Regions from separate parts of the Streptococcus sp. Marseille-P7376 genome, predicted to be linked through region 1. Evidence: predicted binding sites of a transcription regulator. Region 1 holds the regulator's gene; the other holds the start of a gene.
The links. The regulator HrcA, encoded in region 1, represses chaperone genes, less so after heat shock. The targets are predictions, from matches to a motif close to TTAGCACTCNNNNNNNNNGAGTGCTAA.
Positions count from the first base shown of each region.

Region 1 (11,495 bases):
TTTAATCTTAGGCCCAACTGCACCAACGGTAGCTTATGACTTGGGCAGTCAAAACCAAGACCCAGTGGCTATGTATCTGGCTGACCTTTTGACCATTCCGGTCAATCTGGCTGGCCTGCCGGGCATTTCAATCCCAGCTGGCTTTGCAGATGGTCTTCCTGTCGGCTTGCAGCTGATTGGGAATCACTTCGATGAGGCGACCATCTATCAGGCAGCCGCAGCATTTGAAGCGACGACTGACTACCACAAACAGCAGCCACTTATCTTTGGAGGTGAAAAATAATGAACTTTGAAACAGTTATCGGACTGGAAGTCCATGTTGAATTGAAGACCAATTCAAAAATTTTCTCACCAGCACCAGCTCACTTTGGTGAAGATCCAAATGCCAACACCAATATCATTGACTGGTCCTTCCCAGGTGTACTGCCTGTTATGAACAAGGGTGTTATTGACTATGGTATCAAGGCTGCTCTGGCTTTGAACATGGACATTCACCAGAAGATGCACTTTGACCGCAAGAACTACTTCTATCCAGACAATCCAAAAGCTTATCAAATTTCTCAGTTTGATGAGCCAATTGGCTACAATGGCTGGATTGAGATTGAGCTAGAAGACGGTACGACCAAGAAAATCCGTATCGAGCGGGCCCACTTGGAAGAAGATGCTGGAAAGAATACCCACGGCAGCGATGGCTACTCTTATGTGGACCTCAACCGCCAAGGGGTGCCGCTGATTGAGATTGTCTCTGAAGCGGATATGCGCAGTCCGGAAGAAGCTTATGCTTACCTGACAGCTCTCAAGGAAATCATCCAGTACACGGGTATTTCTGATGTCAAGATGGAAGAGGGCTCCATGCGGGTAGATGCTAATATTTCCATCCGTCCTTACGGTCAGGAAGAGTTTGGTACCAAGACTGAGCTGAAAAACCTTAACTCCTTCAACTTTGTCCGTAAGGGTCTGGCATTTGAGGAAAAACGCCAAGCAGAAATCCTACGCAGCGGTGGTCAAATCAGACAGGAAACCCGTCGTTATGATGAAGCGACTGGCGAAACCCTGCTCATGCGGGTTAAGGAAGGTTCAGCGGACTACCGTTACTTCCCAGAGCCTGATCTGCCTATCTTTGAGATTGAAGATGCTTGGATTGAGCAAGTACGCAGCAGCCTGCCAGCCTTTCCAAAAGAACGCCGTGCTAAGTATGTGGGCGACTACGGCTTGTCTGACTACGATGCCAAGCAGCTGACAGCGACGAAGGCTGTGTCAGACTTCTTTGAAGCAGCTGTTGCGGCAGGAGGCGATGCTAAATCTGTCTCTAACTGGCTCCAAGGGGAAGTGGCGCAATACCTCAATGCAGAAGGAAAGACCATCACTGAGATTGAGCTGACGCCTGAGAATCTGACTGAGATGATTGCTCTGATTGCAGACGGAACGATCTCCTCTAAGATTGCTAAGAAGGTCTTTGTCCATCTAGCTAAAAATGGTGGCTCTGCCAAAGAATATGTACAAAAAGCAGGCCTAATCCAAATTTCAGATCCTGCTCAACTTCTTCCTATTATCCAGCAAGTCTTTGCGGATAATGAAAAAGCCATCAATGACTATAAGGGCGGCAACAAGAATGCGGCTAAGTCCCTGATCGGTCAGCTCATGAAGGCCACCAAGGGACAAGCTAACCCACAAGTAGCACAAAAACTGCTCAATGAAGAGTTGGAGAAATTATAGAAATAAATGAAAACCAGTCGTAAGGCTGGTTTTTTCTGAAGAGGAAGGTTGGGTTTTGATTTTATCTTATGGGGGAAAGGTTGTTTTCTTCATTCAAATGATAAAATTGTTTTAAAAGTTTATTGTTAGGGAGTATTTTACCTATGTATTAAAGTATAGATAGGAGAAGTAAGAATAAATGGAATAATGAGGTAAAAAAACTAAGGAACATCCCGTTTCGGCAGAAAAATTTCTTTATGGTATAATGGTACTATCATTACGAGGAGGTGGGCTATGACTAAAACCGGCAATGTATTTACCCGATACTTCCAGCAGTTTGATTGGTCCGGTATTTTAGATGAAATATTCTCGAAGTTAGTTTCTTTAGTATTTTTAATTTTACTTTTTTATATTGCAAAGAAATCACTTCATCTTTTGGTAGCTAAGATTATTGCGCCATCTTTGAAATTATCTCGGCAGGATGAGGCTCGACAAAAGACTATTACGCGCCTGATTGAGAATCTGCTGAATTATGCGCTTTATTTTCTTTTGTTTTATTGGATTTTATCGATTTTGGGTATGCCAGTCTCGAGTCTTTTAGCTGGGGCAGGAATTGCCGGCGTAGCGATTGGGATGGGGGCCCAGGGCTTTCTGTCTGATCTGGTCAATGGCTTCTTTATTCTACTAGAGCGACAGTTGGATGTGGGGGACAATGTCCGCCTGACCAATGGTGCCATCAAGATTGCCGGAACAGTCGTCAGCGTGGGGATTCGGACCACGCAGGTTCGCGATGCGGACGGGACGCTTCACTTTGTGCCCAACCGAAATATCACCGTTGTCAGCAATCTTTCTCGTGGTGATATGCGGGTTCTAATTGATATTCCCATCTATGCAGAGACTGATTTAGACGAGATTTACCGGATTATTGCGGATGTGAATGCGGAAGCTGTTCCAGAGCATCCAGAAATTCTGAAGGAGCCTGATATTTTAGGACCGCAGATGGCTGCGAGTGGCCAGTTTAATTTTCGGGTCAGCCTAGTGGTGGAAGGCGGCATGCAGACCAGTATCTACCACATTTTTTACAGACTTTATCATGAGGCACTGTTAAAAGAAGGAGTGGCTCTGCCGACATTGGCTCCAGTTACAGGAAGTGGTTCAAAAGGTTAGGAGAGAAGAGTGATGAACGAAAATGAAAAACAAGAGATTATAGTGGATGGAAAGGGTTTGATTTACCAGTTAAAGAAGCCGCTTCATAAACAGGCCTTATTCTGGACGACCTTAATATTGGGAATTGTGCTTTTCCTTATGACCATATTTTGTGCGGTCTTGTTCCTTATAACGCTAGGGCTAACTGTTGAAAACGAAGAATTACGAGTAAAACAAAGCCATGATTATAGCTACTCGGCTGAATATAAGTCTTATCGATTGGGAGAGGCGGTTGAATTTCCTGAAGGGCTCAAGATTACAGTAAACTCTGTCCGCTTGGACAAGGATCGCACTTTGGGTGATGAGTCAACAGGAAGTGCTGTTGTCGCCTCAGTGACGGTAGAAAACACGTCTAGCCGACAAATCCTGCTTAGTCCGTATTCATTTAGCTTATATGATCGGGATGATGAGGTTTATATTTTAGATGGCTCCACTTTTGATAACACACAAATCGGCACCAATCTAACCGCAGGAAAAACCATCACATTTGATTTAATATTTGACGGAGAAGATGGCGATGCAGGTCCTTATTCACTCGTATATGAGAATGTGAAATGGTCAAAAGAAAAGTCAAGCAGTGTGAAATGATTTTAAGATAGTTTAATTAAGATGCATCGTGGCATTTCAGAATAGTCATGATGCTTTTTTATAAACATGACATCGCATGGCAAGTATTGTATAATAGGTAGAGAAGATGGAGTGACCATGCAGAATAATAGACTATTTCGGATATTGTACTACATTTTGGAGAGAGAAAAAGTGACTGCAACGGAGCTGGCCGAGAAATTCGAAGTTTCGGTCCGGACCATTTATCGGGATGTAGATTCTCTAAGCAGCGCGGGGATTCCGATTTACACCACGCAAGGAAAGGGTGGCGGTATAGAAATCGCAGAGGACTATGTCTTGCGGAAGTCCTTGCTGACAGCGGAGGAGAAAGAGCAAATCATGGCGGCTCTGCAAGGTCTGAATAGCACCAGTCAGCTTTACCAGAGTGACCTTCTCACAAAACTTTCAGCGCTTTTTCAAGTCAAAAATCCAAATTGGATTGAAGTTGATTTTAATCACTGGCAAAATGATAAAGTGTATGAAGAAACCTTTCATCAATTAAAAACTGCGATTCTAGGCAAGCACCTTGTTTCTTTTTCTTACTTTGCTAGTGATGAGCAGGAAACAAGTCGTCGTGTCAAGCCTGTGCGCTTGTTGTTTAAAAGTCAGAATTGGTATCTTTATGCTTTCTGCCTCTTGCGACAGGAATTCAGGTATTTTAAGTTATCTCGACTGAAAAATCTGGAGCGGCTGGAGGAAAGGTTTGAGGACAGCTTTGAAGATGTCGTCTTGGAAAAAGAACTGACCTATGAAAATACGATTGAGTTAGCAGTCAAGTTTGATCGCAAAGTAGCTTTCAGAGTTTATGACGAAATAAGTGGAGACATTCGGACAGATGCGGAAGGAAATCTGTACACAGAAATAGAAATTCCCGACGACCATCGTCTATATAGTTACATCCTTTCCTTTGGAGACGCTGTGGAGGTCTTAGAGCCGCCCGAAATCCGAGTGAAAATGAAAGAAATGATTCATAAGCTAGCAGAAAAATATAAAACTTGACATAGGGTGTCAGGTATCTTCTTGTATACTAATAGTAAGAAGAGAACAGGAGGCAGCAAGATGAAATATGAATGGAGAAAGAGTGAAAAAGCTCTTTATGGTGCCAAGCAAAAGCCAGAGCTGGTAGAGGTGCCGAGTCAACGGTTCATTTTGATTGAAGGAGAGGGAGATCCCAATGAAGCGGATTTCTCCGAGCGGGTATCTGCCCTTTATTCACTGGCCTATTCGATTAAAATGTTCTTTAAATCCATGATGAAAGATGAGGCGGAGGACGAGGTGACGGATTTTACGGTCCATCCTTTGGAAGGTATCTGGGAAAAAGCTACTGGGGAAGGCTTCGATAAAAGTCAGCTTCGCTATCAGCTCATGATTCAGCAGCCCACTGTCATCACTCAGGACATTTTTGCAGTGGCGCTTGAGAATGTCCGCAAGAAAAAGCCCAATCCCCTCTACGATGCCATCCGTTTACAGAGCTTTCCAGAAGAGCGGGCTATTCAGGTCTTACACATAGGAAGTTATGACAGTGAGCCTGCCTCTTTTGAGAAAATGGACGAGCTAGCAATCAGCTTGGGACTGGAGAGATGCGACCAAGTTCACAGAGAGATTTACTTAAGCAACCAAAATAGGACACCAGAAGAAAAGTTGAAAACTATCTTAAGGTATGCTGTCAGATAGGAGGAATGTAACATGCCGAGACCTGCAACAAAAAACGATTTGCTGGCTGCAGCTACAGAAAATCTCGAAAAACTCAATCTGCTTATTTCGAACATGACAGCGGACGAGTTGGCGAGGCCCTTTGATTTTTCAAAGGATGAGAAAAAGAAAGAAGCCCACTGGAAGCGCGATCGGAACCTGAGGGATATCTTAATCCATCTTTATGAGTGGCACCAACTGCTGCTAAACTGGGTAGAGGCCAATCAAAGAGGAGAAGAGAAGTCCTTCCTGCCTGCTCCCTACAATTGGAGAACCTATGGTGATATGAATGTCGCATTTTGGGAAAAGCACCAGCAGACCTCTCTTGAGGAGGCAAGTTCTTTGCTGGCTAGTTCACATAGAGCTGTCCTAGACCTAGCCGCAACCTTTACGAATGAAGAATTATTTTCTAAAGGAGTTTATAAATGGACGGGCGGAACGACCTTGGGCTCCTATTTTGTCAGCGCAACATCCAGTCACTATGATTGGGCTATGAAAAAGCTTAAAGCTCACCAAAAGAATTGTAAAAGGAATCCTGTCCAATAAAGTTTTCTAGGACTTGAGACTGATTTTTAGCACTCTTGCAAAAAGAGTGCTAATTTTTTGAGTTTTTGTCTTGACTTTCATTTTCAAGAGTGTATAATAGAATCATGGTTTAGCACTCGAGGCATTAGAGTGCTAAATATGAAAAATAAAATCTTGCCAGTGGCTGGAATTTTCTAAAGAGAGGTGAGGTTCTTGGTAACAGAGCGCCAAAATGAGATTTTAAATCTAATCATTGATATCTTTACCAAGACGCAGGAGCCTGTCGGCTCTAAAACCTTGCAAGAGTCTATCCAGTCCTCAAGTGCCACCATCCGTAATGACATGGCGGCCTTGGAAAAGGAAGGTCTGCTGGAAAAGGCCCACACATCGAGTGGCCGTAAGCCCAGTGTCGCTGGTTTCCAGTATTTCGTCCGGCATTCCTTGGCCTTTGATCAGCTGGCGGAAAATGAGCTCTACGAGGTCGTAAAGGCCTTCGACCAAGAGTTCTTCAAGCTGGAAGATATCCTGCAGCGGGCGGCGGATGTCTTAGCCGAGCTGAGTGCTTGCACGGTTGTAGCTCTGGATGTCGAGCCTAGTCGGCAGCGCCTGACAGCTTTTGACATCGTCGTGCTCAGCCAGCATGCAGCCTTAGCTGTCTTTACGCTGGATGAGTCTAATACCCTGACCAGTCAGTTCATGATTCCTAGGAATTTTCTCCAAGAAGACCTACTGCGCTTGAGGGATATGATCCAGGAGCGCTTTCTAGGACAAACGGTTTTGGATATCCACTACAAGATTCGGACGGAAATTCCGCAGATTATCCAGCGCTACTTTACCACGACGGACAATGTCCTCGATCTCTTTGAGCATATTTTTGCTCAGATGTTTGTGGAGAAAGTGGCCCTTGCTGGTAAGGTTCAGCTGTTGCGCTTTGCGGATCTTAAGACTTATCAGTTCTTTGATGACCGGCAGAAGGTCGCCTTCGAAATTCGTGATAGTTTGGCCGAGAATCAGATGCAAAATGTCCGAGTCGCTGATAGTCAAGAGGATAGTCTGGCTAATCTAACTTTGATTTCCAGCAAATTCCTGATTCCCTATCGGGGCTTTGGGATGTTAGCAGTGGTCGGTCCGGTCAATCTGGATTACCAGAAGGTAGTCAGTCAACTCAATGTTGTCAATCGAGTCCTAACTATGAAACTCACAGATTTCTATCGGTATTTGAGTAGCAATCATTATGAGGTGAGTTAAAAATGAAATTACATAAATTCCTAAAAAGGAGGCGAAAAATGTCTGAGGAAATAAAAAACGAAGAAGTAAAAGAAGAGGAAGTGGTAGAAACCGCTGAAGAAGTTGCAGAAACTGCTCCTGAAAAATCAGAATTAGAGCTAGCTAATGAGCGGGCAGAAGATTTTGAAAATAAATATCTCCGTGCTCATGCAGAAATGCAAAACATTCAGCGTCGAGCCAACGAAGAGCGTCAACTCTTGCAACGCTATCGTAGCCAAGATTTAGGGAAAGCTATCTTACCTTCTTTGGATAACTTAGAGCGTGCGCTTGCCGTTGAAGGCTTGACAGACGATGTCAAAAAAGGTCTAGAAATGGTACAAGAAAGCTTGATTCATGCCCTTAAAGAAGAAGGAATTGAAGAAATCGCAGCGGACGGAGCATTTGACCATAACTATCACATGGCCATCCAAACCGTTCCAGCAGATGACGAGCATCCAGCAGATACCATCGCACAAGTCTTCCAAAAAGGCTACAAACTCCATGACCGCATCCTAAGACCAGCAATGGTAGTAGTTTATAACTAGGAGGTAAGTCAGAAATCTGTGATTTCGTTGACGCACCCCCGCAAGGGTGATTAGGCTGGTCACGAGCGTTTGCGAAGTGAACTGCCAACCAGCTATTGCGTATAATTTCGACTTCTCGTGTCGTAACATAAAAAATAAGAACCTTGTCCGAAATGACAATAAACTATGAATGAATGATAAACAATGGTTCAGCTTTACCAATAGTGAGCGAAGCGAACCGAAGGCGATACTCTTCGCCGTGGCGCTATTTGCGCAAACTTTGAGACTTTAGGCTCAAAGTTTAGTCAAAGAGATTGACGAAGCCAAGCTCTGACGGCGTCGCCACTTAAGAAGAGTATCAAAAAGAAAAAAAGAAGATAAATTTTAAGGAGAAAAAACACATGTCTAAAATTATCGGTATTGACTTAGGTACAACAAACTCAGCAGTTGCAGTTCTTGAAGGAACTGAAAGCAAAATCATCGCAAATCCAGAAGGAAACCGCACAACTCCGTCTGTAGTGTCATTCAAAAATGGTGAAATCATCGTTGGTGATGCTGCAAAACGCCAAGCAGTGACAAACCCAGATACAGTGATCTCTATCAAATCTAAGATGGGTACTTCTGAAAAAGTTTCTGCAAACGGTAAAGAATACACTCCACAAGAAATCTCAGCTATGATCCTTCAATACTTGAAAGGTTATGCTGAAGAATACCTTGGTGAAAAAGTAAGCAAAGCGGTTATCACTGTGCCAGCTTACTTTAACGATGCACAACGTCAAGCGACCAAAGACGCTGGTAAAATCGCTGGTCTTGAAGTAGAACGGATTGTCAACGAACCAACAGCTGCAGCTCTTGCTTACGGTTTGGACAAGACTGAAAAAGAAGAAAAAATCTTGGTATTCGACCTTGGTGGTGGTACATTTGACGTCTCTATCCTTGAATTGGGTGATGGTGTCTTCGACGTATTAGCAACTGCAGGGGACAACAAACTCGGTGGTGACGACTTTGACCAAAAGATTATCGACCACTTGGTAGCAGAATTCAAGAAAGAAAATGGTATCGACTTGTCAGCTGACAAGATGGCTGTGCAACGTTTGAAAGATGCAGCTGAAAAAGCTAAGAAAGACCTTTCAGGTGTGACTTCAACACAAATCAGCTTGCCATTTATCACTGCGGGTGCTGCTGGACCTCTTCACTTGGAAATGACTTTGACTCGTGCGAAATTCGATGATTTGACTCGCGACCTTGTAGAGCGTACGAAGATTCCAGTTCGTCGTGCCCTTTCTGATGCAGGTTTGAGCTTGTCAGAAATCGACGAAGTGATTCTTGTTGGTGGTTCAACTCGTATCCCAGCCGTTGTAGAAGCAGTTAAGGCTGAAACTGGTAAAGAACCAAACAAATCAGTGAACCCTGATGAAGTAGTTGCTATGGGTGCTGCGATCCAAGGTGGTGTCATCACTGGTGATGTCAAAGACGTTGTCCTTCTTGATGTAACACCATTGTCACTTGGTATCGAAACAATGGGTGGCGTCTTCACAAAACTCATCGACCGCAATACAACGATTCCAACATCTAAATCTCAAGTCTTCTCAACTGCAGCAGACAACCAACCAGCCGTTGATATCCACGTTCTTCAAGGTGAACGCCCAATGGCAGCGGACAACAAGACTCTTGGACGTTTCCAATTGACAGACATCCCAGCTGCACCTCGTGGAATTCCTCAAATCGAAGTAACATTTGACATCGACAAGAACGGTATCGTGTCTGTTAAGGCCAAAGACCTTGGAACTCAAAAAGAACAAACAATTGTCATCCAATCGAACTCAGGTTTGACAGACGAAGAAATTGACCGCATGATGAAAGATGCAGAAGCAAATGCTGAAGCAGATAAGAAACGTAAGGAAGAAGTAGACCTTCGTAACGAAGTGGACCAAGCTATCTTTGCGACTGAAAAGACAATCAAGGAAACTGAAGGCAAAGGCTTTGATGCAGAACGTGATGCTACCCAAGCTGCCCTTGATGAGCTTAAGAAAGCGCAAGAAGACAATAACTTGGACGACATGAAGGCGAAATTGGAAGCTCTCAACGAAAAAGCTCAAGCATTGGCAGTGAAACTCTACGAACAAGCCGCTGCAGCCCAACAAGCTCAAGCAGGAGCAGAAAGCGCACAAGCAACAGGAAACGCAGGCGATGACGTCGTAGACGGAGAGTTTACGGAGAAGTAAGATGTTGAGGCGTTAAGAAAACGAAAGAAAAATAGGAAGCCATCGCCTTGTGCGATGCACAAAAGATGGCTTATCTTTTTTCTGAAGTTTTTAGCCGAAACTCAATTCAGCTTAACTCGTTAAGAATGACTACTCACTAAAGTGATTGCCATTCTACGGCAATCGCTATGGCGACTTGCCTAAACGCCTTACTAGTTCAAAAACAAAGTATAACCGACTTTGTTTTTGAACGTCGTAATGATAGGAAGAAATCCAGAGGTTGCAGCCCAGCCTCTGTTTTTCGGTAAACTAGAGGGAAATGCTTATGAAGAAAGTACTCTGTTTAATTTATCCTAATTTTTCGCTTTATGAAGTAATAGGTTTGACCAGTACTTTAGCTCTATCTTTGGGTGTTGAGATTGATTATGCGGGCTCAGATAGAAGTGTTATAACGTCGGAAGATGGATTAGCCTGTCAACCTACTAGAACACTGGATGAAGTAGTCATCGAAGGCTATTCTTGTGTCATTTTGCCAGGAATGACAAATATTGCTCCTGCTTTGCATGATGAAAAATTGATTTCTTTCCTAAGAAGTTTGAAGCAGCAAGAGATTTTAATTGCAGCTATTTCATCAGCGCCGATTTTATTGGCAAAAGCTGGTTTGTTGAAGGACACTAAATTTACTGGTGGGATTTGGCAAAACTTCTTTGACTATTTTGAATTTCTTCCTAGGAAAAATTTCAAAGCTCAAGTTGTTCTACAAGATAAAAACATCATTACAGCTGTTGGCTTTGCACATCAAGAGTTTGCAAGAAAAATTCTTCTAAGTTTAGGTTTGGTAGATAATGCTGACAACTATTTTAAAGAACGGAATCAGTATTCGGAAGAGGACTTGATATTTACTCTATCGGACGAAGAGTTTGATGAAGTGAAGCGGAGTATAGACAACACCCTCTAAAGATTTAGCTATAAATTACAGAAAGGAACAAAGAGTGTTCATGGATTGAACCCGAGTTCCAAAATTTCTTATATAATATAAAAGAAAGGAATTGAACCCGACCTAAATCGTGGTTCAATTCGTAACATCAATAGAAAGGAACATGGGTGTTCACAACTGAACACGGGCTACGGACAGTGCCAAAAAGATAGTTTTTTCTAGGACGCAAGCGTCCGTCGTCAAAACTCCTAGATGGCTATGTCCGTTTGACGCCCTTTGTATCTTGAATCATGAACAATACAGAATTTTACGACCGTTTAGGTGTCTCTAAGAATGCTTCTCAGGATGAGATTAAGAGAGCCTATCGGAAATTATCTAAAAAGTACCACCCCGACATTAATAAGGAAGCTGGGGCGGAGGAAAAGTATAAAGAAGTCCAAGAGGCTTATGAAACGCTGAGTGATGAGCAAAAGCGGGCAGCCTACGACCAATATGGTGCTGCGGGTGCCAATGGTGGCTTTGGCGGTGGTGCAGGCGGCTTCGGTGGCTTTGATGGCTCCGGCTTTGGTGGCTTCGAAGACATCTTCTCTAGCTTCTTTGGTGGCGGTGCTTCGCGTAATCCTAATGCTCCGCGCCAAGGGGACGATCTTCAGTATCGTGTGAATCTCCGCTTTGAAGAAGCCATTTTCGGGGCTGAGAAGGAAATCAAGTATAACCGTGAAGCGACTTGTCATACCTGTGCTGGGTCTGGTGCCAAGCCAGGGACTAGTCCTGTTACCTGTGGCCGCTGTCATGGCTCAGGTGTCATCAATGTCGATACCCAGACACCGCTTGGCATGA
Region 1 is NZ_CABPTS010000021.1:1,299-12,793, reverse strand. Features, by position in the region: gene gatA (Asp-tRNA(Asn)/Glu-tRNA(Gln) amidotransferase subunit GatA) at 1-283, shown strand, start outside; gene gatB (Asp-tRNA(Asn)/Glu-tRNA(Gln) amidotransferase subunit GatB) at 283-1,716, shown strand; gene FZ952_RS09400 (mechanosensitive ion channel family protein) at 1,990-2,862, shown strand; gene FZ952_RS09395 (DUF4352 domain-containing protein) at 2,875-3,489, shown strand; gene FZ952_RS09390 (helix-turn-helix transcriptional regulator) at 3,607-4,506, shown strand; gene FZ952_RS09385 (GyrI-like domain-containing protein) at 4,567-5,181, shown strand; gene FZ952_RS09380 (ClbS/DfsB family four-helix bundle protein) at 5,194-5,745, shown strand; gene hrcA (heat-inducible transcriptional repressor HrcA) at 5,938-6,972, shown strand; gene grpE (nucleotide exchange factor GrpE) at 7,011-7,535, shown strand; gene dnaK (molecular chaperone DnaK) at 7,916-9,739, shown strand; gene FZ952_RS09360 (DJ-1/PfpI family protein) at 10,044-10,676, shown strand; gene dnaJ (molecular chaperone DnaJ) at 10,946-11,495, shown strand, end outside.

Region 2 (11,495 bases), on a different contig from region 1:
ACCAGTCCGAGCCAGTTCTGTCAAATCCCGAGTATAGTCTTCCAGACCACCGCTAGTTGAAGGAGGCATGCCCATCATATTCGCCATGGTTTGCTTAACCGCCATCATCCCCTTATTCAGACTGCGGATAGCCTTGATTTCTTCCTTGCCCCAGCCAGCACGTTGTTCTAAAAGCTTGCGAAGACTGCTGATTTTCGGACCATTGTCCTTATCATCATAGCTAAAACCAGTAGATTCTAGGACTCTAGCTGCCAAGGTCCCCTGATCAAACAGAATAGCTAACAAAACATGCTCGGTTCCTAGACTTTTAGCGTGAACAGCCTCGGCAATCTGAGTAGCTTGGGCAAATAGTTCTTCCATTCTGTGAGAAAATGGCAAAAGATCAAAACGCCCATTTTCCTGATACTTCTGCCCAGTAATCTGCAAAGCAGCTTCTTCAAAATCATCAATCTCCATCGGAAATTCGTTTAAAACGGAACCTGCTACACTGTAAGGATTGTTGGCTAAGGCAATCAGCAAATGCCAAGACTCCAAATAATCCGTATCAAAATGGCCCGCTAAAATCTGAGCCGCCTCCAAACTTTCAATTAAGGCTTTTGAATATTTCATCTGTGGTTACATTCCCTTTCTGTCTAATTGCTGTAAAATTTTCTTCAACATGCGGGCTCGTATGGCTGGCGCATCATTCCCCAACACCAGATCCGAAGCAGTCGCAAGAAGAAGATTTCCCTCACGTTCCGTCATTATCTTCTCATCGAATAACAGCTGGATCACATCTGTAAAAATTTGCTGGCTGATTCGCTCTCCCACATTGTCAAATAAATCGCAGAACATTTGATGCCGATCTGAAAACTCTATCTTACCAATCCGGATATAACCGCCACCACCGCGCTTGCTTTCCACAATGTAACCGCGACTTTCTGTAAAGCGAGTCTTGATAACATAGTTAATTTGACTGGGAACCACCTGAAAAACATCAGCTAGTTCACTTCGCTTCAGCTCGACAATACCAGCCTGAGCCAGAATGGACTTGATATATTCTTCAATACTGTCTGATGTGTTTTTTGCGCTCATAGCTTGCCTTTCTAGTTTCCTCAGTCGATAAAACAGCTCATCTCAAAACCAAATGTCTAACATTGACTATCTTTGACTTTTATTATACCGAAAATGTTCGGATTTTAAAAGGAAAAGGGCTGAATGAACGTCTAAAAACATTTGATGATTCAAATTAGTAAAAAACGCAAAAATGAGCAAAAGAATGGGACTTTCTGAGTTTGTCTAACCTCCTTACAGATAAAGAAAACACAGCTTTTGCCTGTTCTTCATTACTGACTTGGTTAGCCTTATCAGCCATATTTGTTGAGCAATGCAGTCAAATAAGCAAAAAGAAAAAACTCAAAAAGATTTTTAAAATCTCTTTGAGAATTTTTAATCTATGCTTGCCAATGTTTAGCAGAGTCAAAAGCCGCTCCGACCGTTTCACTATCAGCCAATTCAATGATGCCACGTTTTTGCGGCGCATTTGACAGCTGAAGCTCGCGCGGACTGCACATCATACCGAAACTCTTTTCGCCCCGAAGTTCACCTGGAAAAATGAGATTGCCCTTCGGCATCATAGCACCAGGCAAGGCCACGATCGTCTTGAGGCCGACACGAGCATTCGGAGCACCAGCCACGATTTGAACTGTCTTGTCAGCTGCTACCTGCACCTGACAAATATTAAGGTGGGCACTGTCAGGATGGGCCACCATTTCAAGGATTTCCCCAACAACAAATTTCGGCTCATGGTCATCAATCAGCTCAGCCGCAAAACCTGCTTCAGTCAACTCTTGGTTGATAACCGCGACTTGTTCGTCCGTCAGATAAACTTGGCCACAGCCTTCAATATTCATCCGATTAGACACCTGAAAAATATTCCAAGCCACTGTTTGACCGTTATCCTCCCGATAAATACGCGCGACATTTCCTTTGCGCTCAGCGGTCAGTTTGGCTCCCTGATTATCGGCAGCAATAATCATGAGGACATCTCCGACATGCTCTTTGTTGTATGTAAAAATCATCTATTCCTCCAAAATACTTTTAAAAACTTCTTATAAATTTGCTAAAAAATCATTTATTTGGGATTTCGTCTTGCGGTCGCGATTGACATACCGACCAATTTCTTGCCCATTTTCCAAAACGATTAGACTCGGAATCCCGTAAACATCCCATTCTTTGGCCACAGCCATATACTGATCCCGATCCACCTCAACAAAAGTAAACTCAGGATTTTCAGCTTCAATTTCCGCCAGGAAAGGCTTGATAAAGCGGCAGTCTCCGCACCAGTCAGCCGTAAAAAAGAAGACAGTCTTTCCCCTATGCTCTACATAAGAAGCCAGTTCCTCTATATTTTGGGGAATAATCATCACTCTTCCTCGTAAGTTAGCTGCCCATTCTCATAGACGAAGGTAAAATGGCGGTCATCTTCTAGAACAACTCCTCCGACCATACGACTGTCGGTTGACTCATAAAGCTCCACATAGACTGTTGCGATTGGTCCACGGCTAGAAAAAAAGTCCCGTACAGTCCGAACAATTTCTTCTCTATTGCGTAATCTTTTCTGCTCCTGCACGACCTTAGCAGCTCCAAAAGCCAAGGCGCTAGCTCCCAAAAGGGCGGTTGTGGTTAAAATAATTTTTTTAGCTTTCATGTAGAATATTTTAACACAAAAGAGCAGAGGCGACAAACAATATTATAGATTTCTCATCTTCTTTTAATCCGACCTGTTATTCCCTTTGAAAAAGTGATAAAATAGGGAACAGAAAGAAGGTAAGTTTATGACAGCACTATTTTCAAAAATCAAGGAAGTAACGGAGCTTTCTGCTATTTCTGGGCACGAAGGACCTATTCGCAACTATCTGCGGGAAAAAATCACTCCTCACGTTGATGAGGTTGTTACCGACGGTCTAGGCGGCATCTTCGGGGTGCGCCATGCAGAAGCTGAGAATGCTCCCCGCCTTCTGGTTGCGGCTCACATGGACGAGGTTGGCTTTATGGTCAGCGAGATTAAGCCGGACGGAACCTTCCGCGTAGTGGAAATCGGCGGCTGGAACCCCCTGGTCGTTAGCAGCCAACGATTCAAACTCTTTACCCGTGAAGGTCGGGAAATCCCTCTTATCTCAGGCTCTGTCCCTCCTCATCTGACGCGTGGTGCTGGCGGACCTGTCATGCCACAGATTGGCGATATTGTCTTTGACGGCGGCTTTGCGGACAAGGCAGAAGCCGAAAGCTATGGTATCCGTCCGGGAGACACCATCGTGCCAGACAGCTCTGCTATTCTCACAGCTAACGGAAAAAATATCATCTCTAAAGCCTGGGACAACCGCTATGGTGTCCTTATGGTCAGCGAATTGGCTCAAGCCTTGTCTGGACAAGAACTAGGTAACCAACTCTATGTCGGCGCCAATGTTCAAGAAGAGGTTGGCCTGCGTGGTGCCCATGCTTCAACAACAAAATTTGCCCCTGAGGTCTTTCTCGCTGTGGATTGCTCCCCAGCAGGCGACATCTATGGCGGTCAAGGAGCTATTGGCGACGGAACGCTGATTCGCTTCTTTGACCCTGGTCATCTCATGCTACCAGCCATGAAGGACTTCCTCCTGACAACCGCAGAGGAAGCTGGTATCAAATATCAATACTACTGCGGCAAAGGTGGAACCGATGCTGGCGCTGCACATCTCCAAAGCGGTGGTGTGCCGTCTACTACGATCGGTGTCTGCGCCCGCTATATCCATTCCCACCAAACTCTCTATGCCATGGACGATTTCCTGCAAGCCCAAGCCTTCCTGCAAGCGCTGGTCAAAAAGCTGGATCGCTCAACCGTGGACACAATTACCAAGTATTAAAGATTGATCACCCATTCGGGTGATTTTTCTATAAACTGAAGATCATCTTTGCAAGTTTTCTACCTTCAAAACCCAAAAATCTCTCATCTTTTGTTATAATTTTTAGCGGAGGTAAAAACAAACATGGAAAAAATTGCTTTTGATTCTGAGAAATACTTAAACCTGCAGCGCGACCATATCTTGGAGCGCATTAATCAATTTGAGGGCAAATTGTACATGGAATTCGGTGGTAAAATGCTGGAAGACTTCCATGCTGCCCGCGTCCTGCCAGGCTATGAGCCGGACAATAAAATCAGGCTGCTCAAAGAGCTCAAGGACCAAGTGGAGATTGTCATTGCTATCAATGCCAATAATATTGAGCACTCGAAAGCCCGTGGTGACTTGGGCATTTCCTATGATCAGGAAGTTCTGCGCCTCATTGATACCTTTAATGAGCTGGATATTTATGTAGGCTCAGTGGTCATCACCCAGTATGCCGGCCAGCCAGCAGCCGACCTCTTCCGCAGTCAGCTAGAAAGGAACGGAGTTGACTCCTACATCCACTACCCAATCAAAGGCTACCCGACTGATATAGACCATATCATCTCGCCTGAGGGTATGGGCAAGAATGACTATATCAAGACCAGTCGTAATCTAGTCGTAGTGACCGCACCTGGTCCTGGTTCTGGTAAATTGGCTACTTGCTTGTCCAACATGTACCACGACCAAATCAATGGCATCAAGTCAGGCTATGCCAAGTTTGAAACCTTCCCAGTTTGGAATCTGCCCCTGCATCATCCAGTCAACTTAGCATACGAAGCTGCTACAGCCGACCTCGACGACGTCAACATGATTGACCCTTTCCACCTGCAAACTTATGGCAAGACCACCGTCAACTACAACCGTGATATTGAGATTTTCCCAGTCCTCAAGCGCATGCTAGAGCGCATTCTAGGCAAATCTCCTTACGCTTCTCCAACCGACATGGGCGTCAATATGCTCGGCTTTGCCATTGTAGACAATGACGCTGCTATCGAGGCTTCCCAGCAGGAAATCATCCGCCGCTACTACCAGACTATTCTGGACTTCAAGGCGGAGCGGGTCTCTGAATCTGCTATCAAGAAAATCCAACTCTTGATGAATGACCTCAGCATTCGACCCGAAGACCGCAAGGTGACCGTTGCTGCGCGGGCCAAGGCTGAAAGCACTGGCGACCCCGCTCTGGCTTTAGAATTGCCAAACGGTGAAATCGTAACCGGTAAGACCTCTGAGCTCTTTGGCCCTACAGCTGCTGTCTTGATTAATGCCATTAAGAAATTAGCCAACATTGCCAAAGAAACCAAGCTGATTGAACCCGAGTATGTCAAGCCAATCCAAGGTCTGAAAATCAATCATCTAGGTAGCCGCAATCCTCGCCTCCACTCCAACGAAATCTTGATGGCTCTGGCTATCACAGCCATGGAAAATCAAGATGCCGCACACGCTATGCAGCAGTTGGGCAACCTCAAGGGCAGCGAAGCTCATTCGACCGTGATGCTGACGGATGAAGACAAGAATGTCCTGCGCAAACTGGGCATCCATATCACCATGGATCCAGTTTATCAGTATGACCGTCTCTATAGAAAATAAGAATAGGTACTCGCCAAACAGGTGCCCCGCACAAGAATCATCAATCCTATGAAAACCAGCGCCTCAAAACGCTGGTTTTTTTACTGCATTTAACTGGTAATCACTCCATTTATATGTTAAGTGCTTCTATGCTTTTAGTGACGAAAGCACCTCCTAAAGCATTGCGGTCTATCATCTGAAAACAAAAGCAGTCTACATAATCGGAGAAAAAACAAAAACTACAGAATGATTGTCAAATCTTGATCTCTTTCAAGTTTTACATTCTTCTGTAGTTTTATGTATACTATTTTAAAAAATTATTTTTATAGATTACATCATGCCGCCCATCATGCTTGGATCCATAGCTGGTGCTGCTGGCGCAGGTTCTGGTTTATTGGCCACAACAGCTTCCGTTGTCAAAATCAAGCTAGCAACTGAAGCGGCATTTTGCAGGGCTGAGCGCGTCACCTTAACTGGGTCAATAATCCCAGCTTCAATCATGTTGACCCATTCGCCAGTCGCTGCATTAAAGCCTGTACCTGCTTCAGAGTTTTTCAGGCGGTCAATGACGATTGAGCCTTCGAATCCTGCATTCAGAGCGATTTGACGGACAGGTTCTTCCAAAGCGCGGAGGACGATGTTACGGCCAGTCGCTTCATCACCTGTTAATTCAAGGGCAGCTACTGCACCCAATACGCTGACAAAGGCTGTACCACCACCGGAGACGATTCCTTCTTCCACTGCGGCACGGGTTGCATTAAGGGCATCTTCAATGCGGAGTTTCATTTCTTTGAGTTCGGTTTCGGTTGCAGCTCCGACCTTAATCACCGCAACACCACCGGACAATTTAGCCAGACGTTCTTGCAGTTTTTCCTTATCAAATTCAGAAGTTGTGCTTTCGATTTGTGATTTGATAACCACCACACGATTGGCAATGGCTTCAGGATTGCCAGATCCTTCCACAATCACGGTGCTGTCCTTGTCAACAGTGACTTTGGAAGCTTGTCCAAGTGCTTCAATGGTCGCATCTTTGAGCTCCAGACCAAGGTCTTCTGTAATCACTGTACCGCCTGTCAAGATGGCAATGTCTTCTAGCATAGCCTTGCGACGGTCACCGAAGCCTGGTGCTTTAACAGCCACTACATTGAAGGTACCACGAATCTTGTTAAGAACCAATGTTGGCAAAGCTTCACCATCCACATCATCTGCAATAATCAAGAGCGGACGGTTGGTTTTCAAAATACTTTCCAACAATGGCAGAATTTCTTGAATGTTAGAAATTTTCTTGTCTGTAATCAAGATATAAGGGTTGTCCAGATCAGCCACCATTTTTTCACTATCCGTCACCATGTATTGAGACAGGTAGCCACGGTCAAACTGCATTCCTTCTACAACATCCAGCTCTGTTTCCATACCTTTGGACTCTTCGATGGTGATAACGCCATCGTTGCCAACTTTTTCCATAGCTTCAGAGATGTACTCGCCGACTTTCTCGCTACGAGAAGAAACGGCAGCAACCTGAGCAATCGCTTCTTTGTTAGAAACCGGAATCGCCGTTTCTTTCAGAGCGCTGACAGCAGTCGCAACTGCTGCTTCAATCCCGCGGCGGATACCAATTGGGTTGGCACCAGCAGTTACGTTTTTGATGCCTTCGCGAACAATAGCTTGGGTAAGAACAGTAGCAGTCGTTGTTCCGTCTCCAGCAATATCATTGGTTTTTGAAGCCACTTCTGATACCAACTTAGCACCCATATTTTCAAAATGGTCTTCCAATTCGATTTCTTTGGCAATAGTCACACCGTCATTGGTGATGAGGGGGGAACCAAAAGATTTTTCCAAAACAACATTGCGACCTTTAGGACCCAAGGTTACCTTGACAGTATCTGCTAAAATATCCACACCACGAACCATTGCACTGCGTGCATCTGATGAAAATTTAATATCTTTTGCCATTTTTAAACCTCTTTCTTAGATTTTTACTCCACAATTGCAAGAATGCTTGCTTCTCCAACAACCAAGAATTTCTCATCCTGATCTTTGACTTCAATGCCAGCATGGCTTTCAACTAAAACCTTATCACCTGGCTTGACACTCGGTGCAATCAGCTCTCCGTTTAGCGTACGGATGCCTTGGCCGACTGCGATGACTTTCGCTTCTTTTGTCGCGTCCTGCCCTGCACCAGCAATGACAAAGCCACCAACTTTCTGTTCTTTTTCTTCTACTTTTAAGACCACACGGTCACCTAACGGTTTTAACATGGTTTTCCTCCAAAGATTGAATTTTAGCACTCTATATATATGAGTGCTAATCTATAGTTAATATTGTATCACTTGGTCAGAAATAGTCAAGAAAAAAACTTTGCCAAATGACAAAGTTTTTGGGGGGGAAAGTTAAATTGAAACCTTATTGAGCTAACCTCAGCTTCTCTTCAAAATCATCAATGACCTTTTGTAAATTCAGTCTACCCTTGTAGATGCCATAGCCAAAAACTAGCATGGCAAGGATTCCCAAAATAGCCAAGACGACTCCTACGATGAAAAGAAGCAGATTGGTTCGATGAAAGAGATAGATCAGGACAAAACCGATACTGGCAATGGTAAAGAAGAGACTAAACCAGCGTCCGAGATTTTCAATCATATGCTTTTGGTATCGAATTTCTGTTTCATAGCCTTGAATCAATTCCTGTTCTGTCATGATGTTTCCTCTTTTTTCTCTTAATATTGAAGGCCTGGGTTAAAGAAGCCAGCCAGTACACCAAGGAAGGCAATAACAACAAGAATGAGCATCACTTTGATTGGAGAAAGGTTCTTCTTGGCCATGAGCCACCAGCAAAATACGATAAAGACAGCTGTCAAGAGGCCTGGATAAACACCGTCCAATTTATCTTGCAGGACAAGGTAAGGCTCTTTTTCACCCGGATTGGTCAATTGAAAGGCAGTTTTGATTGGTACCCAAGTTGCTGCAACAGCACCGATAACCATACCACCAACAATCCCAACAGATTTACGGATAGCTTGACCTTGTTCTCCTACTAGAAATTCAACGGCCTTATCTCCCAGTTCATAACCTTTAAAGTAAGCAAAACGCATACCGAAATAAGCCAGCAGGTTCCAAACTAGGATATAGAAGATGGCACCGATCGGTGAGCCTCCATTTGAAAGCCCCATTGAGATCCCCAAAATAACTGGAATCAGGGTCCCAACGACCAGAGAGTCACCGATACCGGCAACCGGCCCCATCAACCCAGCCCGAAGTCCGTTGATGGTTTCGTCATTTACCGCTTCTGCACCATTGGCACGCGCTTCTTCCAGACCAGCTGTGATCCCAACGACCAGAGTACCCAGCTGAGGTTCTGTGTTGAAGAAGGCTGTATAAGTGTGCATAGAGCGTGCTTGCTCTTCTTTCGTATCGTACAATTCTTCCACGATTGGCAGCATAGAGGTCAAGTAGCCAAAAGTCTGCATGTGCTCTTGAGAGAAGCAGGTCAAGTGACCATAGTACCAGTGGTGGAATGATTTGGTCAGTGTTTTTTTAGATATTTTTTTAGTTGCCATCTTAGATATCCTCCTCGTCATCATCGTCAAAATCACCTACTGCCACAGCACTGGCTTTGGCATTTTTCGCCATCTGTACTTCATAGAAGAGCAGAGCAAAGATCAGTGATACAACTGCACTAGACACAAGGTTGAGTCCAAGTGAGGCAGCCAAGGTAAAGCCAACGAAGAATGGGACAAAGTCTGTCACCTTTTCAACGATTTGTTTCAAGAGAATCGCAATACCGACACATGGAAGGAGAGAACCTACTGTAAAGAGGGTTTTCATTGGCAGACCATCCATTGGGAGGGCATCTTTCAAAGCTGTAACGGCATCAGCACCGTAACGGCAAAGAATCAGAGTTGGCAAGAAAGAGAAGAGGAAGTGGGAAACCCATGGCAGATACCAGTCAACTGCATACAATTTTTTATATTCTCCCTGTTCGACTGCTTTCCAGCCCATGTGTTGCCATACCAAGTTCATTGTCGCTGTTCCGTAGAAGAGAACCGTTCCTAGTGTACCAACCAGCACACCCATTGATTTCGCAAAGTCAGCAGCCTGCTGCGCATCTGAAATCCCTTGTGACTTGATCGCAACCATTGCCAAAGGAATACCAATATAAGAAACTGCACGGACATCAGCCGAAACAGTACCGCCAGGCGTTACCAGCGCGATATACACCAACTGCATGGCCACCCCACAAACGATCCCTAGACTAACATCTCCTAAAATCAAACCACAGACGAGCCCTCCGACAAGCGGACGTCCAAGTGTATAGTTACCAATACTTGAGCCACCCATACCCGGCATAGAAGACAAACTAGCAAAGATACCGAGGATTGCGGCTTGCAACCAAGAAATTGTCATAATCTTTCTCCTTTAAGTAAGATTGAGCAGTCGCAGGCACATAGTTCAAACTCCCTCAAACAGACCTTGTTGCCTAGCAAGGCTATAGAAAGCCAAAAACTTTGTCCTGCTTAGTCTCTGCTCCTGTTTAAAAACCAAATTTAGATTTAAAATCGCTCCAGTAACCGATGGAAACGTCTGGAAGCAGCTGGAATTTTACCTTGTAGCCTGCTTTTTCAATCGCTTCAATCGCTTCAGCTTCTTCTTGTGTGATGGATTGATTGTTGCCCAGCTTGACAGCTCCCGGACGGTCATTGGCTGGTCCGACGATGATTTCTTTAACATTGCCTGGCACATAGCCTTGGTCCACCAAGATTTCTTTCATATCAATCGGATTTTTGGTAATCAAGAAATATCGGCTGTCAGATTCAGTTACCTTACCAGATTTTTCTTTGAAGGCTTCCTTAGTCCAAACGAAAGTTTTCTTGTCAGAAGCCCCTTTGTAGGCTTGGATCAAAACTTTGTTGCTTGCCGCTGCATCATTGACTGCAATCAGCCCATCGCAAGGATATTCCTTAGCCCAACGAGTGACAGTTTGACCGTGGATCATGCGGTCGTCAATCCGTACAAATGTTACTACCATTTTGAATCTCCTATCTAATTTAGTAAATGAATAACCCTTTTAAATGTCGTCGTCTTCTTCATCATCGTCTGATGAGACTTCAAACTCCTGCAAGGCTGCCGTCGCTTCTGAAAGAATCGTCTGAGCAAGGTCTTTACCTTCCAGCATATCCTTCATCACAAGCCCAGTGAGCCCCATCGTCAGATTCAGCCCTCCAAGAATGACTGCCGAATCCAATTTGCCTAATTCCGCTAGGACACTAGCCGCTGTTGTCAGAGGACTTCCTCCTACAATATCGGCTAAAACTAAGACAGAATCATCTGCTTCTAAACCTGCCAAGGCTTGACGGAAATCAAGAGCAAAATCATCGACTGATTTTCCCTCTTTCAGACCCACGGCGATGATTTGGTCCGTTTTATCCCCAGCAAACATCTTCAAGGAGCTCTGTACGCCTTCAGCTAGCCCCCCATGACTGACCAGTACAAGATATTTCATGTTTCTTGCCTCCTTATTTTCTTGATTCTATTGTACAAAAAACGAAACCGCTTTCCCATTGTCAAATGTCACTTTGAAAAGATGACAAATGTTAGTTTAGATATGACAAATGTCATATTGGTCTAGGCGACTTAGAAAATAGGTTCTTTATATTTATTAACGGATTACAAGCGAGCACAGGTTAGGCTGAAATCAAAGCTAACCTGCTATAAATAAAAAAAGCAGAAAACTATCTGCTTTCAATTTCTTTTTGAATACTTGGAAGGGCACTGTCAATTTCTTGATTTCCTAAGGCTTCCTTAATCAAATAATCAATCCTTTCCAAGGTCTGGCGATCAACTTCTTGTCCGATATCCATGATGGAGCGCTCCATCATGTGATCCAACCTCTCAGAAGTCAGAGAATCCAAGCCGAAGTCATCCGCCTGCAAGATTTCTCTGGTCTGCTGGCTTTTCACCACAGATGGTAAGACCGATGTCCCTTGCGATTTTTCAAATAATTCCTGCTGGCTTTTTTCATTTTGCGACAGG
Region 2 is NZ_CABPTS010000028.1:2,929-14,423, forward strand. Features, by position in the region: gene FZ952_RS10465 (ATP-dependent Clp protease ATP-binding subunit) at 1-609, opposite strand, end outside; gene FZ952_RS10470 (CtsR family transcriptional regulator) at 616-1,074, opposite strand; gene ytpR (YtpR family tRNA-binding protein) at 1,434-2,060, opposite strand; gene FZ952_RS10480 (thioredoxin family protein) at 2,091-2,405, opposite strand; gene FZ952_RS10485 (DUF4651 domain-containing protein) at 2,405-2,689, opposite strand; gene pepA (glutamyl aminopeptidase) at 2,817-3,881, shown strand; gene FZ952_RS10495 (DUF1846 domain-containing protein) at 4,005-5,489, shown strand; gene groL (chaperonin GroEL) at 5,799-7,421, opposite strand; gene groES (co-chaperone GroES) at 7,445-7,726, opposite strand; gene FZ952_RS10510 (DUF202 domain-containing protein) at 7,872-8,162, opposite strand; gene FZ952_RS10515 (PTS system mannose/fructose/sorbose family transporter subunit IID) at 8,183-9,022, opposite strand; gene FZ952_RS10520 (PTS mannose/fructose/sorbose/N-acetylgalactosamine transporter subunit IIC) at 9,024-9,869, opposite strand; gene FZ952_RS10525 (PTS system mannose/fructose/N-acetylgalactosamine-transporter subunit IIB) at 9,997-10,491, opposite strand; gene FZ952_RS10530 (PTS sugar transporter subunit IIA) at 10,531-10,965, opposite strand; gene FZ952_RS10535 (ABC transporter substrate-binding protein) at 11,195-11,495, opposite strand, start outside.
Region 2: the regulator HrcA is predicted to act here: its motif matches at 7,750-7,776, upstream of groES (co-chaperone GroES).